4 regions of the Allobosea sp. 01N443 genome follow, and region 1 is predicted to be linked to each of the others. Evidence: predicted binding sites of a transcription regulator. Region 1 holds the regulator's gene; each other region holds the start of a gene.
The links. Region 1 encodes PhoB, which activates phosphate uptake and scavenging genes when phosphate is short. Its sites were predicted from a motif close to TGTCATNNANCTGTCAT; they were not measured.
Positions count from the first base shown of each region.

Region 2: AC1DRP_RS17680 (UDP-2,3-diacylglucosamine diphosphatase) is a predicted target of PhoB. The motif match lies at 1,814-1,830, and genes of this name have one in related genera.
Region 3: AC1DRP_RS13115 (RNA degradosome polyphosphate kinase) is a predicted target of PhoB. The motif match lies at 1,163-1,179, and genes of this name have one in related genera.
Region 4: ugpB (sn-glycerol-3-phosphate ABC transporter substrate-binding protein UgpB) is a predicted target of PhoB. The motif match lies at 1,253-1,269, and genes of this name have one in related genera.

Region 1 is NZ_JBFTRC010000002.1:33,818-37,764, reverse strand. Features, by position in the region: gene pstB (phosphate ABC transporter ATP-binding protein PstB) at 1-728, shown strand, start outside; gene phoU (phosphate signaling complex protein PhoU) at 777-1,496, shown strand; gene phoB (phosphate regulon transcriptional regulator PhoB) at 1,530-2,228, shown strand; gene AC1DRP_RS01165 (YnfA family protein) at 2,348-2,668, opposite strand; gene AC1DRP_RS01160 (TIGR03862 family flavoprotein) at 2,743-3,947, shown strand, end outside.
Region 2 is NZ_JBFTRC010000068.1:6,207-10,153, reverse strand. Features, by position in the region: gene AC1DRP_RS17685 (glycosyltransferase family 4 protein) at 1-953, opposite strand, end outside; gene AC1DRP_RS17680 (UDP-2,3-diacylglucosamine diphosphatase) at 953-1,765, opposite strand; gene AC1DRP_RS17675 (SDR family oxidoreductase) at 1,890-2,669, shown strand; gene AC1DRP_RS17670 (DMT family transporter) at 2,897-3,820, shown strand.
Region 3 is NZ_JBFTRC010000041.1:24,516-28,462, forward strand. Features, by position in the region: gene AC1DRP_RS13110 (acyl-CoA desaturase) at 1-986, opposite strand, end outside; gene AC1DRP_RS13115 (RNA degradosome polyphosphate kinase) at 1,251-3,446, shown strand; gene ppx (exopolyphosphatase) at 3,454-3,947, shown strand, end outside.
Region 4 is NZ_JBFTRC010000010.1:90,227-94,173, forward strand. Features, by position in the region: gene AC1DRP_RS05050 (fumarylacetoacetate hydrolase family protein) at 1-1,144, opposite strand, end outside; gene ugpB (sn-glycerol-3-phosphate ABC transporter substrate-binding protein UgpB) at 1,373-2,674, shown strand; gene ugpA (sn-glycerol-3-phosphate ABC transporter permease UgpA) at 2,736-3,617, shown strand; gene AC1DRP_RS05065 (creatininase family protein) at 3,617-3,947, shown strand, end outside.

The sequences.
Region 1 (3,947 bases):
TCGATTTCTACTACGGCGAGCACAAGGCGCTGAAGAACATCAATCTCGACTTCCGGGACCGCCATGTCACGGCCCTGATCGGACCGTCGGGCTGCGGCAAGTCGACCCTGCTGCGCATTTTCAACCGGATCTACTCGCTTTATCCCGAGCAGCGCGCCACCGGCGAGATCCTGCTCGACGGCCGCAACGTCATCAGCAACGATATCGATGTGAACGAGCTGCGCTCGCGCGTCGGCATGGTGTTCCAGAAGCCGACGCCCTTCCCGATGTCGATCTACGACAATGTCGCATTCGGCATCCGCCTCTACGAGAAGCCACCGAAATCCGAGCTCGATGACCGCGTCGAGGGTGCGCTGCGCCGTTCCGCGCTCTGGGACGAGGTCAAGGACAAGCTGAAGACCTCCGGCATGGGCCTGTCCGGCGGCCAGCAGCAGCGCCTCTGCATTGCGCGGACCATTGCCCAGAAGCCGGAAGTCATCCTGTTCGACGAGCCGACCTCGGCGCTCGATCCGATCTCGACCGGCAAGATCGAGGACCTGCTCGAGCAGCTCAAGACCGACTTCACCATCGTCATCGTCACCCACAACATGCAGCAGGCGGCGCGTATCTCGCAGTACACCGCCTTCATGTATCTCGGTGAGGTGATCGAATTCGACGCCACCAACACCATCTTCATGAACCCGCACAAGAAGCAGACGCAGGACTACGTCACCGGCCGCTTCGGCTGAACCGGCGCCCAGCCTTCCAACTGCTTTGCCGACAAAGGATACGCCGCGATGACTGATCACATCGTCCGCTCATATGATGCCGATCTCGAGGGGATCCGCCGCAGCCTGGCCGAGATGGGGGGCATGTCGGAGCGCATGCTCGGCGATTCGACAGTCGCCCTGGTGCGCCGCGACACCGGGCTGGCACAGAAGGTCATCAGCGCCGACCAGCGCCTCGACAATCTGCAGCGCGAGGTAGAGGAGAAGGCGGTGCTCACCATCGCCCGGCGCCAGCCGCTCGCCAACGACCTGCGCGAGCTGATCTCCGCCATCCGCATCGCCGCCGATATCGAGCGTGTCGGCGATCTCGCCAAGAATATCGCCAAGCGCGCGGTCGCCATCTCCGGCCAGTTCCAGCCGCCGTCGCGCGCGGTCGTCGGCCTCGAGCATATGAGCCGCCTGGTTCAGGCCCAGCTCAAGGACGTGCTCGACGCTTACGCCGTCAGCAACGAGCAGAAGGCCATGGAGGTCTGGCGCCGCGACGATGAGATCGACGCGCTCTATACCTCGCTCTTCCGCGAGCTGCTCACCTATATGATGGAAGACCCGCGCAACATCACCTTCTGCACGCATCTCCTGTTCTGCGCCAAGAATGTCGAGCGCATCGGCGACCACACCACCAACATCGCCGAGACGATCCACTATCTCGTCACGGGCGAAGCCTTGGACGCAGCCCGCCCGAAGCTCGACACGACCAATATCCTTCTGGACGCCGCCACCGGTGAGTGACCGGCGCCCGACACCTTTGGGACCGAGTGAGACATGCCTGCACGCATCCTGATCGTTGAGGACGAAGAGCCGCTGACCCTGTTGCTGCGCTACAATCTCGAAGCCGAGGGCTTCGAGGTCGACAGCGTCGCGCGTGGCGACGATGCCGAGCTGCATCTGCGCGATCATACGCCGGACCTCGTGCTGCTCGACTGGATGCTGCCGGGCCTTTCCGGCATCGAGCTCTGCCGGAGGCTGCGGACCCGTCGCGATACCGAGCGGGTGCCGATCATCATGCTCACCGCCCGCGGCGAGGAAACCGAGCGTGTGCGCGGCCTCGCCACCGGGGCCGACGACTATGTCGTCAAGCCGTTCTCGCTGCCCGAGCTGATCGCCCGCATCCAGGCGTTGCTACGCCGCGCCAAGCCGGGTCATGTCGCCGGCCTGTTGGCCGCCGGCGATCTCGAACTCGACCGCACCACCCGCCGTGTCCGCCGCTCAGGCAGCGAGCTGCATCTCGGCCCGACCGAGTTCCGCCTGCTCGAATTCCTGATGCAGGCGCCGGGGCGGGTCTATTCCCGGGCCCAGCTGCTCGACGCGGTCTGGGGCCGCGACGTCTATATCGACGAGCGCACCGTCGACGTCCATGTCGGCCGGCTGCGCAAGGCGATCACTCCTGACAACGCCAAGGACCCGCTGCGGACCGTGCGCGGTGCCGGCTATGCCTTCGACGAGACCTTTGCGCGGAGCTGAGACTTGGATCATCGGGGACTTGGATCATCGGGCCGGATATCGAATCCGCCCGACGATCTAACCGTCTATGGTTGCATCGGCCTTCCCGAAAACCGCAATCCACCTTTCGGGCCGATACCCTAGCGCGGCCCTGCGATAATAATCGCCGCGCCGGCGAGGCAGATCAGCCCACCGATAATGTCCCAGCGGTCGGGGCGAAAGCCTTCCACGGCCCAGAGCCAGGCGAGCGAACTGACGATGTAGACGCCGCCATAGGCGGCATAGGCCCGTCCGGCGGCTTCGCTCTCCGCCAGCGTCAGCAGCCAGYCGAACAGGGCGAGCGAAAACAGTCCGGGTACGAGCCACCAGATGGGCTTGTCGAGCCGGAGCCAGCCCCAGAACGCGAAACAGCCGGCGATTTCGAGAATGGCTGCGCCGAAATAGGCGGCGATGGTCGGCATGGTTCGTCCCTGTCGATGGCCTTCGGGGCGGGATTACCCTTGACCGCAGGGCGCGCTGACGGCAAGCCGGACCGATGCCCACACATCACGTCGCCATTATTGGAGCAGGGCCCTCCGGGCTGATCGCGGCCGAGCGCCTTGCGGCAGCCGGGGACACCGTCACGATCTACGATCGCATGCCCTCGCCGGCCCGCAAATTCCTGCTGGCCGGGCGCGGCGGATTGAACCTTACCCATTCCGAACCGCTCGACAGGTTCCTGCCCCGCTATCGCGATGCGCAAGCCTGGCTGGAGCCGGCCATTCGCGCCTTCCCGCCACAATCCCTGCGCGACTGGGCCGATGCGCTCGGGCAGGACACGTTCGTCGGCAGCAGCGGCCGCGTCTTCCCGCGCGCCATGAAGGCCTCGCCCCTGCTGCGGGCATGGCTGCGCCGGCTCGATGGTCTCGGCGTCGCCTTCGCGCCTGGGCAGCGCTGGACCGGCTGGAGCGAAGCGGGAGCTCTGACGTTCCGGAGCCGCGATGGCGCCGATGTCGAGGCGCGGCCCGACGCGACGCTGCTCGCGCTCGGCGGTGCGAGCTGGCCACGGCTGGGTTCGGATGGTGGCTGGGCACCCTTGTTGGCGGCGCGCGGCGTTGCGATCGCGCCGCTGCGCCCGGCCAATGGCGGTTTCACGGTCGATTGGTCCCAGACCATGCGAGAGCGTTTTGCCGGAGTACCGTTGAAGCGCATCGTCCTGAGCTTCGGCGGCCAATCCGTGCCCGGCGAGGCGATGATCGATGCGACGGGTCTGGAAGGCGGCGCGGTCTATGCACTCTCTGCCCCGATTCGCGAGACGATCCTGCGCGAGGGCAGGGCGGTCATCACCATCGATCTGAGGCCCGATCACGAGGCGGCACTGCTGGTCCAGCGCCTCGCGCATCGTCGCAAGGGCGTGACGCTGAGCAATCATCTGCGCAAGGCTGCAGGTCTTGCTCCATCCGCGATTGCGCTGCTGCGCGAAGCGGCGAAGGGGCCACTCCCCGAAGACGCGGAGAGGCTGGCCGCACTGATCAAGGCCGCGCCTCTGGTGCTCACCGGTCTCAGACCGATCGAGCGGGCGATCTCCACCGCCGGTGGCGTCGCCGCGGCCGAGGTCGAGGAAGGCTTCATGCTGAAACGCTTGCCCGGTACCTTTGTCGCAGGCGAGATGCTGGATTGGGAGGCGCCGACCGGCGGCTATCTGCTGCAGGCCTGTTTCGCGACCGGAGTCGCAGCTGCAGCAGGGATTCAGGCCTGGCT
Region 2 (3,947 bases), on a different contig from region 1:
TGCCAGCTATGGCCTGCGGCAAGTCCCAGGCAAGCTTCGCGCGGGATGCGCAAGGCCGCTAGCGCTGCGCGCCGCAGATCCTCGTCCAGCACGGCGGCACCACTGCCGGCAAAGACATCGCTCGGCCCCTGCACCGGAAAGGCGGCAACGGGCAGCCCGCTTGCCGCGGCTTCGAGCAGCACGATACCAAAGGTGTCGGTCAGACTCGGAAAGACGAAGACATCCGACGACGCATAGATCGCGGCCAGGTCGTCGCCCTCGCGCGTGCCCAGGAATGTCACATCCGGGAAGGCCCGCTGCAGATCCGCGCGCGCCGGGCCATCGCCGACGACGACCTTGCTGCCGGGCAGGCGCAGCGACAGGAAGGCATCCAGGTTCTTTTCGACCGCGACGCGCCCGACGCTGAGGAAGATGGGACGCGGCAGGTCGAGCACGCTTGCCTGGCGCGGATGGAACTGCTGGAGATCGACGCCTCGCCCCCAGCGCAGAATGCGCTCGAACCCGTTCTCCTTCAGTTCGGCCTCGACTGTCGCGGTCGAGACCATGACCCCGGCAGCCGCCCCATGGAACCGGCGCAGGAACTGGTAGCTCCAGCGTTCCGGGATGGGCCAGCGGGCCGCGACATATTGCGGGAACCTTGTGTGGTAGCTCGTCGTGAACGTCCGCTTCTGCGCGAGGCAGACGGCGCGGGTCAGCCAGCCGATCGGCCCTTCCGTCGCGATATGGATGTGGTCCGGCCCAAAATCGGTGATGCGCCGGGCGATGGCGCCCTGCGTTGCCAGCGCGATGCGGATATCGGGATAGGATGGCAAGCCGATCTGCCGAAATCCGTCGGGCGTCAGCATATGCGGCGTCACACCGAATGACGGTCCTGCCTCGACCATCTGCTCCAGCGACCGGACGACCCCATTGATCTGGGGGCGCCAGGCGTCCGTCGCGATGAGGACGCGCATCAGGCGGCCTCGCTGACCAGAGCCGGCAGCGGGATCGGCCGCACGGGCTCGCTCTTGAGCCGGTATTGCGGCCAACGAATGACCTCGAAGCGGCCGTCATGATGCTCGACCACAGCCGTGCAGCTTTCGACCCAGTCGCCCGTGTTGATGTAGGTGAGCCCGTCGATCTTGCGATGTGCGGCGTGATGGATATGGCCGCAGACGACGCCGTCTGCACCATGGCGGCGGGCCTCGGCGGCAAGGCAGGTCTCGAACTCGCCGATATAATTGACCGCATTCTTCACCTTCTGCTTGGCCCAGGCCGAGAGCGACCAGTGCGGCAGATGGAAGAGGCGACGGACCTTGTTGACGACCGTATTGGACGCAAGCGCAACCGTGTAGGCCCAGTCGCCCAGCAGGGCGAGCCATTTTGCGTTGCGCACGACCAGATCGAACAGATCGCCATGGATCACCAGCAGGCGCTTGCCGTCAGCGGTTTCATGCAGCGCATGGTCGGCGATGTGGATTCCGCCGAACTCGCTTCCAGTGAAGTCGCGGAGGAAATCGTCGTGGTTGCCGGTGATGTAGATCAGCCGCGAACCCTTGCGCACCTTGCGCAAGAGCTTCTGCACGACGTCGTTATGCGCCTGCGGGAAGTACCAGCCGCTCTTCAGCCGCCAGCCGTCGATGATGTCACCCACGAGATAAARCTGCGGAGCATCATAGGCCCGCAGGAATTCGAGCACGAGATCGGCCTGTGCTCCTCGCGTTCCCAGATGCAGGTCGGAGATGAAGATGCTGCGAACCTGCTTCGCCTCGTCCTCGTCGCTCATGCCGCCAGCCCATCTTGTTGCATTGCTTGCGGCGTGTGTCTGATTTGCATTGCGCTTTGATGACGCAGAACTCAATCCGTGGTTCTGCTCAGCTGAACATCAGCGAAAGCTCGGGAGAAACGCGATGGATTTGGGTATTGCCGGCCGTACGGCCATCATTTGCGCCTCGAGCAAGGGGCTTGGCCGCGGCTGCGCCGAGGCCCTCGCAGAGGCCGGATGCACCGTGGTCATCAACGGCCGCGACGCGACCACGCTGGAGGCCACGGCAAGCCAGATCCGGGCCAAGTATGGTGCAACCGTGATCGCGGTCGTTGCCGACGTCTCGACCCGCGCAGGTCAGGACGCGCTGCTCGCCGCCGCGCCGGAGCCGGACATCCTGGTCAACAACAATGGCGGCCCACCGCCGAAGCCGTTCCGCGAAGTCTCGCGCGAAGCGCTACTCGAAGGCGTCATCCAGAACATGGCGACGCCGGTCGAACTGATGCAGCGTGTCGTCGACGGCATGATCGCGCGCGGCTTCGGCCGCATCGTCAACATCACCTCGATGAGCGTGCTGACCCCCTTGACCGGGCTCGATGTCTCGTCGGGCGCACGCGCCGGTCTGACCGCCTTCTTCTCCGGCGTCGCCCGCGAGGTCGCATATGCCAACGTCACCATCAACAACATCCTGCCCGGCATGTTCGATACCGATCGGCTGAAGGGCTCGACCACCAAGATGGCGGCGATCAAGGGGATCACGCCCGAAGAAATGACGAAGGGCCGCATGGCCGAAATCCCGGCGAGGCGCTTCGGCAGCGCCGAGGAGTTCGGCAAGGCCTGCGCCTTCCTGGCAAGCGCCCATGCCGGCTACATCACCGGCCAGAACCTGCTGATCGACGGCGGCGTCTTCAAGGGAACGTTCTGAGACGCGGCAAGGCCAGCATCTGCCCCGGTGAGCCTTGCTGTCCGGGGCAGGAATTCTCTCCCAGTTCCTGCCGCGCAAGACCCGCATCCAGCACGCTTCCCCGGCACGCATGCGCCGCCGCGGGCATCAGGGTTGCAAGCATTGCGCTTGGACCGGACGCGCGAACGTGATCTAGAGGGACAAGTCTTTTATAAGACTCTCTCCCCCGACACGTACGCGCAGCACCGTTGTCTCCTCTCCTCGGCATCACGCTCAAGCTGATCTCGGCTTTGTCCTTCACCCTGATGTCGGCTGGCATCAAGGCGATCGCGGCCCGTTATCCGACAGGGGAACTCGTCTTCGTCCGGTCCTTCTTCGCGCTGATCCCGCTGCTGCTCTGGCTCGGCTGGCGCGGCGAAATTCCTGCTGCCCTGAAGACCAAGAATCTGCGCGGCCATTTCAAGCGGGGGGTGATCGGTTCGACCGGCATGTTCTGCGGCTTCGTAGCCTTGAGCTTTCTGCCGCTCCCGGACGCGGTCGCGCTCGGCTATGCCGCGCCGCTCGCAGTCGTCGTGCTTGCAGCTCTGGTGCTGAAGGAGCGTGTCCGCATCTATCGCTGGAGCGCGGTGACGATCGGCTTCATCGGCGTCCTGATCATGCTGTCCCCGCATCTGGGCAGTTTCCAGATCGCTGGCAGCAATGCACCGGCAATCGGCGCGGCCTTCGGCCTTGCCGGCGCCTGCTGCTCGGCTTTTGCCTCGATCGAGGTGCGGCAATTGACCATGACGGAGCGCACCGGCGCGATCGTCTTCTATTTCACGCTGATGACGACGACGCTCGGCCTCTTCACCATCCTGCTCGGCTGGCGCATGCCCGATCTTCAGGACGCCGCACTCATGGTCGCGATCGGCATTCTTGGCGGGCTCGGCCAGATTTTCCTGGTCCAGGCCTATCGCTACGGCGACGCTTCGCTGATCGCGCCGTTCGAATACTCGACGATGCTCTGGGCCGTTACGATCGGCTGGTTCGTCTTCGGCGACTGGCCGGCTTCAGCCGTGCTCATCGGCGCAGCCATCGTCATCGCATCCGGCATCTATGTGATCCTGCGCGAGAAGCAGCTCGGTCTGCTCAAGCGGGAGACGCGCGAGGTCGGCCCGACGCGGGCGACCTGAGAACACGGGCAGAATTGTGTGAAAGGCGCCCCGACGAAGCCGCCCTCGGCCGTCGCCCGCCCCTCTCCAGCTTGCTCCTTCCAACTGGAACAGGCATTGTCCGGTTAGACAAACGTTTGTTCGCTTC
Region 3 (3,947 bases), on a different contig from region 1:
TCGCGCAAATCGGCGAGCGTCATCGTCGGCAGATGCAGCTCCGACAGGGCAGGGCTCGCCGCATAGGCTTCCCGGAAGGCGCTGACGACGCGGTCCAGCGGCACCGAAGCCGCAAGCCGCTCGGCAGAGCGTTCGATGACGCGCGGCGGCAGGGCCTGCGAACGATCGACGACGGCCTGCGGCGGCGCCTTCAGGTCCCAGACCGCGCCGATCTTCGAGAGACCGAGGATCACGTAATAGGTCGGGTCCCACTGCCACCAGCGGAAGCCCTGACGCACGCTGTACTGATAGGCGTGGTGGTTGTTGTGCCAGCCTTCGCCCATGGTGATGATCGCCAGCCACCAGTTGTTGCGGCTCTCGTCGCCGGTCACATAGTCCTTGTCGCCATGCACATGCGCGAGCGAGTTGATGCAGAATGTCGCGTGATAGACCGCAACCGTCGACCAGAAGAAGCCAACGATCAGGCCGGCCCAGCCGCCGATCGCGAAGCAGAGGCCGGCAAGCAGGATCGCGGGCGCCAGCTCGAAACGGTGCAAAAGGCGCAATTCGGGGAACTTCGTCAGGTCCTGAATCGTTGAATCGTCGAAGGTGCTGTGATCGCGGCTGAAGATCCAGCCGACATGCGAATAGGCGAAGGATGTCATGACCGGCGAATGCACGTCATGCTCGGTATCGGCATAGCGATGATGGTGACGGTGCTTGGAGGCCCACCAGAGCACGCTCTTCTGCGCCGTCGATTGGGCCAGCAGCGCGAGCAGGAACTGCCCGAAGCGGCTGGTCTTGTAGGAGCGATGTGAGAAATAGCGGTGATAGCCACCGGTGATCGCGAACATCCGCAACCAGTACAGCCCGATCGCGAGCCAGACCGAGGTCCAGGTCACACCGCTCCAGAGCGCCCCGAAACAGGCGAGATGCGCCAGCACGAAGGGAACGGCGGATGGGTAGACGATGTCGCCATCATCATGAGGGGCAGTGCTGTCGCTCAAGAATGCTCTCTGTGGGGTTCGCGCGGATTCGCCGCTTCGGTGCGGCACGGGCCGCATGTCCAGCGGCACCAAACAGGACGAGCCGGCGCCGCGCAAGTAGGCCACTCGCCGCAGCATGGCAAGGAAACCACGTGGGAAGGCAATTGGTTCGAGGCAACGCAGGAATAGCACTCGCCCGTCATCGAAGCGTCACGCTAGGATGGCTTCAAGTTTGACAGGCGGGCGATCTCGGCCCGGCTTGCGTTCGAGACGAGGGCGAAACTCATGAATATCGAACCGACAAACGTGAAGGCCGCGGACATCGCGCCTCAGGTCGGTCCCATCGGTCTGCGCCATTCGCCGGCCCGCTTCGTCAATCGCGAGCTGTCCTGGCTGCAGTTCAACCGTCGGGTGATGGAGGAGGCGTCGAACCGCAACCATCCTCTGCTGGAGCAGCTCCGCTTCCTCTCGATCTCTGCCAATAATCTCGACGAGTTCTTCATGGTCCGCGTCTCGGGCCTGCGCGAGCAGCTCAAGGCGGGTGTCGTCACGCCCAGCCAGGATGGATTGACCCCGGCCGAGCAGCTGATCGAAATCGCCAAGGCGACGGCCGATCTTACCGCCGACCAGCAGGCGCGCTGGGTCGAACTCAAGCGCGAGCTGGACGATAATCGGATCGTGCTGCTGGGGCCGAAGGACATCGGTGCGCAGCACCGCACCTGGCTCGAGGACCACTTCCTCCATCTCGTCTTCCCCGTGCTGACGCCATTGGCGATCGACCCGGCGCATCCCTTTCCCTTCATCCCCAACCTTGGCTTCACGCTGGCGCTGGCGCTGGAGCGGATCAGCGATGGCCGGCAGCTCGACGCGCTGATCCGGGTTCCCGGGAAGATCGACCGCTTCATCGAGCTGCCCRATCTGGCACGCGACGGCGTGCACCGCTTCATCACGCTGGAAGACACCGTCTCGCTCTTCATCGGCAAGCTCTTCCCTGGCTACGACGTCAAGGGAACCGGCTCGTTTCGCGTCATTCGCGACTCCGACCTCGATATCGAGGAGGAGGCCGAGGATCTGGTCCGCGTCTTCGAGACGATGCTGAAGCAGCGCCGCCGTGGCGTCGTCATCCGTCTCGAGGTCAGCGACGGCATGCCGCCGCATCTGCACCGGCTGATCGTGCGCGAACTGAAGGTCGATCCCGACGAGATCGTCCAGGTCGATGGTATGATCGGGCTGAACGAGCTCTCGCAGCTGGTCGGCGTCGACCGGCCGGACCTCAAGTTCAAGCCGTACAACGCCCGCTTCCCCGAGCGCATTCGCGAGCATGGCGGCGATTGCTTCGCCGCGATCCGCCAGAAGGACCTGCTCGTCCACCACCCCTATGAAAGCTTCGACGTCGTCGTGCAGTTCCTGCAGCAGGCGGCGCATGACCCCAACGTCGTCGCCATCAAGCAGACGCTCTACCGCACCTCATCGAACTCGCCGATCGTCAGGGCGCTGGCCGAGGCTGCCGAGGCGGGCAAGTCGGTGACGGCCCTGGTCGAGCTCAAGGCGCGCTTCGACGAGGAGGCGAATATTCGCTGGGCCAAGGATCTGGAGCGCGCGGGCGTGCAGGTCGTCTATGGCTTCATCGAGCTGAAGACCCACGCCAAGCTCTCGATGGTGGTGCGGCGCGAGGCCGGCCAACTCGTCAGCTACTGCCATATCGCGACCGGCAATTATCACCCGATCACGGCGCGCATCTACACCGACGTCTCCTTCTTCACCGCCGATCCGGTGATGGGGCAGGACGTCGCGCGCGTCTTCAACTTCATCACCGGCTATGCGGAGCCGGCCGAGCTGGAGCAGATGTCCGTCTCACCGGTGGGGCTGAAACAGCGCCTGCTGTCCGACATCGCCGAGGAGATTGCCCATGTGAAGGCAGGCCGCAAGGGTGCGATCTGGGGCAAGTGCAACTCGCTGGTCGACCCCGAGATCATCGACGCGCTCTATGATGCGAGCCAGGCCGGTGTGGAGATCGACTTCGTCGTGCGCGGCATCTGCTGCCTGAGACCCGGAATTCCGGGGCTGTCGGAGAACATCCGGGTCAAGTCGATTGTCGGACGCTTCCTCGAGCACACCCGGATCTATGCCTTCGGCGCCGGCTTCGGCCTGCCCTCGGCCAAGGCCAAGCTCTATATTTCCTCGGCCGATCTGATGCCGCGGAATCTCGATCGGCGCGTCGAGGCATTAACCCCGATCCAGAATCCGACGGTGCACCAGCAATTGCTGGAGCAGATCATGCTGGCGAATTTCCTCGACAACGAGCAAAGCTGGACCATCTTGCCCGATGGTGGCTCAAGACGCATTGTCCCGCCGCCGAGCGACGAGTCGTTCAACGCCCACAAATATTTCATGACCAATCCGAGTTTGTCCGGACGTGGAAAATCGCTCTCCAATTCAAGCCCCCGCAGCCTTGCGCGCCGGACCGGCAGAAAGGCTTGACCCGGCGTTGATCCCGGGGCGGCTGAGCCTCGGCGAGACGCTCGCCATCGTCGATATCGGCTCGAACTCGGTGCGTCTCGTCGTCTACGAGATGCTGTCGCGTTCGCCGGCGCAGGTCTTCAACGAGAAGGAGATGGCCGGCCTCGGCCGTCAGGTCGCGACAACCGGGCGGCTTGCCGATGACGCCATCGAGAAGGCGCTTGGCGCGCTCGTGCGCTTCCGCATTCTCTGCGAGGCGATGCATGTCCGCGATATCCGGGTCATCGCGACGGCTGCGGCACGCGACGCCGCCAATGGACCTGCGTTCATTGCGCTTGCCGAGCGGGCGATCGGCCAGCCGATCGAGCTGATCTCCGGGGGGCGTGAAGCCTATTTGTCGGCTCTCGGCGTGATCTCGGGCTTTGACGCACCGCGTGGCGTCGTCGGCGACCTTGGCGGCGGCTCGCTTGAGCTTGCCGCCGTCGACAACGACCGGGTGGGCGAGGGGGCCAGCCTGCCGAT
Region 4 (3,947 bases), on a different contig from region 1:
GATGCGAGGCGCCGAAGGTCCAGGGTTCGCATTCATCGGTGCGGCGCATGCAATTGACGAGCGCTCCCAGTTCCGGCGCGGCAATCGTGACGATGTCCCCATATTTGTGGGTGAAGCCGCCGCCCGGCGTGTCGCGATCCTTGATTGGAGCAAACATGGTGCCGAGATAGAGCGCCGCGCCATCGGGATACTGATGGTTGCGATTGAGCATCTGCGCAGCAAGATCAGCCGGGTCGCGGCTGATCTTTGCGATCGAGGACGAGCCTTCGAGCCTGAAGCCGTCCTCGCCCTCGACCGTCAGCGTCACGGTTGTCCTGCGGACATGGTCGAGCGAGAAGCCGGCGTCGAAGAAGCGGATGAAGGGACCGACCGCTGCCGCTGCATTGTTGTCCTTGGCCTTGCCGAGCAGCAGCGCCGAACGGCCCTCGACGTCGCGCAGATTGACGTCATTGCCGAGCGTTGCTCCGACGATGGCGCCGGTCGAGGCGACGATCAGCACGATCTCCGGCTCGGGATTGTTCCAGGTCGAGGCCGGGTGCAGGCCGGCATCGACACCGGTGCCGACGGCCGACATCGGCGGCGCCTTGGTGAAGATCTCGGCATCCGGCCCGATACCGACCTCGAGATACTGGCTCCAGGCTCCCTGCTTGATCAGCACGTCCTTGAGATGCATCGCCTCGGGCGAGCCGGGCTTCAGCTTCGAGAGATCGTCACCGATGAGCTTGCCGATCTCCTCGCGGATCGTGGCGGCGGCGGCCGGGTTGCCCCGCGCCTTCTCCTCGATCACGCGCTCCAGCATCGAAACCGCGAAGGTCACTCCGGCGGCCTTGACCGCCTGCAGGTCGAGCGGTGCGAGCAGCCAGGGCTTCGTCGCATCGCGACGCGAAGGCGGCGTGTTTGCAAGGATGTCGGCGAGCGTCCCGATGGGCTGGCCCTTGGCGGCGCGCAGGGCGGCTGCGGGATCGGCCGTCTCGCAGAGATCGCGCATCGTGGCGAAGGCAGCGGTGATATCCACAAGTTCATCACCGCGCAGAACAACGACCGCGGGACCGGCGACGTCCGGGCGCCAGACCCGGCCAGCGAGCGCGGCGGCTGCGGCGTCCGCCGGCAAAGTGTTCCGTGGCGTCAGGGCAAGCTCGGGCATGATCGATCGTCCGTTGGTGGAATTGTCACGTTGAAAGTCGCAGGCGAGAACAGCCGCTTCGCAGCCAATGTGCAAGAGTGCAGGGACGCGGATCAGACATGGCGCACATGTCGTGCGATTGTCATTGAAACGTCACCTGTTCTTCATGCTAGCTTGCGCACCAACGACAAGAGCCGCCCGCACGAGCGGGGCATAAGGGAGAGATAGATGACATCCAGATCGCGCTTGATGATTTCGGCCGCGGTGTTGACGCTGGCCGGTGCGGCTCCGGCCGTCGCGCAGACAGAGATCCAGTGGTGGCATGCGCTGACCGGCGCCAATAACGACGTTGTCGTAAAGCTGGCCGAGGAATTCAACGCCTCCCAGAAGGAATACAAGGTCGTTCCGGCCTATAAGGGCTCCTATCCCGACACGCTGAATGCCGGCGTCGCCGCCTTCCGCGCCGGAACCGCGCCGCACATCCTGCAGGTCTTCGAAGTCGGCACCGGCACGATGATGTCGGCCAAGGGCGCGGTGAAGCCCGTGCACGAACTGATGAAGGAAGCCGGCGAGCCTTTCGATCCCAAGGCTTATTTGCCGGCGATCACCGGCTACTACTCGACCGCCAAGGGCGACATGCTCTCCATGCCGTTCAACTCGTCGAGCATGGTGATGTGGTACAACAAGGACGCCTTCAAGAAGGCGGGCCTGAACCCCGACGCCCCGCCGAAGACCTGGCCAGAAGTCTTCGAGGCCGGGAAGAAGCTGAAGGCCGCCGGATATGACAAGTGCGGCTTCACCAATGCCTGGGCGACCTGGGCCAATATCGAGCAGTTCGGTGCCTGGCACAACATCCCGATCGCGACCAAGGCGAATGGTCTCGATGGTTTCGACACCGTCCTCAACTTCAACAGCCCGCTCTTCCTGAAGCACTGGACCAACCTGGTCGAGCTGCAGAAGGACAAGACCTACGATTACTCCGGCCGCACCAATAACGGTGAAGGCCGCTTCACCTCGGGCGAATGCCCGATCATGCTGACCTCGTCGGGCTTCTTCGGCAACGTCAAGGCCAATGCCAAGTTCGACTGGGCCAACGCCGCGATGCCGTACTATCCGGAAGCGGCCGGGGCACCGCAGAACTCGATCATCGGCGGCGCTTCGCTGTGGGTGATGGGCGGCAAGAAGGCTGACGAATACAAGGGCGTCGCCAAGTTCTTCACCTTCCTGTCCGATGTCGACCGCCAGGTGAAGCTGCACACCGAGTCCGGTTATCTGCCGATCACCAAGGCCGCCTATGCCAAGGTCAAGGACTCGGGCTTCTACAAGGACAAGCCCTATCTCGAGACGCCGCTGCTGGAACTCAACAACAAGGAGCCGACCGAGAATTCGCGCGGCCTGCGCTTCGGCGGCCTGGTCCAGATCCGCGACATCTGGTCGGAAGAGCTCGAAGCGGCGCTGAACGGCCAGAAGACACCGAAGGCTGCGCTTGACGCCGCCGTCGAGCGTGGCAATCAGGCACTGCGTCAGTTCGAACGGACCGCCTCGCGCTGAACCGGCTACGATCCAGAGCCGGGGCATTCCGCCCCGGCTTTTCTCTTGCTTCACGGGCTGCATGCAGAAGAACGCCTATTTCCGGAGCCTGACGATCCCGCTCCTGCTGCTCCTGCCGCAGCTCGCGATCACGGTCGTGTTCTTCTATTGGCCCGCAAGCCAGGCGGTCTGGCAGTCCTTCCTGCTGGAAGACGCCTTCGGGACGTCGACCCAGTTCGTCTGGTTCGAAAACTACCAGAGCCTCTTTTCCGATCCGGGTTACTTCAAGGCGCTGCGCAACACCGCGATCTTCTCGACCTTTGTCTGCGTGTTCTCGCTCTCGATCGCGCTGCTCTTTGCCGTCATGGCCGACCGCCAGATCCGCGGCGCGGAGATCTACAAGACCCTGCTGATCTGGCCCTATGCCGTGGCTCCCGCCATTGCCGGCGTGCTCTGGATCTTCATGTTCGATCCCTCGCTCGGCATGCTCGCGCGTGGACTGCAGAACCTCGGCATCGCCTGGAATCCCCGGCTCAACGGCAATGACGCCATGACGCTGGTCATCCTCGCCGCGACCTGGAAGCAGATCAGCTATAATTTCCTGTTCTTCCTCGCCGGGCTGCAATCGATCCCCAAGAGCGTGATCGAGGCGGCGGTGATCGACGGCGCGCGGCCGATGCGCCGCTTCTGGACCATCATCTTCCCGCTGCTCTCGCCGACGACGTTCTTCCTGCTCGTCGTCAACATCGTCTATGTCTTCTTCGACACCTTCGGCATCATCGACACGGTCACTGGCGGCGGGCCTGCGGGCGCGACCGAGACGCTGGTCTACAAGGTCTATTCCGACGGCAAGGGCGGCTCCAATCTTGGTGGCTCGGCGGCACAATCGGTCATCCTGCTCGTGATGGTCATCGCCATGACGGCGGTGCAGTTCCGCTTCATCGAGCGCAAGGTGAATTACTGATGGCCTCGGTGCTCTGGAAGGAACTGACGGCCGAGGATCTGCGTCACAAGGCGGCGAAGGATGCGATCGTCGTCCTGCCCGTGGCCTCGATGGAACAGCACGGGCCGCACCTGCCGGTCGGCGTCGACACCATCCTGTGCGAGGGCGTCTGCAAGGCCGCGGCCGAGCGCCTGGACGAGGCCGATGTCGTGGTCGCCCCGACGCTCTGGTGCGGCATGGCCGAGCATCACATGGCCTTCGGCGGCACCTTCACCTTCGACATCCCGACCTATCGGTCCGTGCTGCTTTCGCTGCTCAGGAGCATCGAGCGGCATGGCTTCCGCCGGGTCG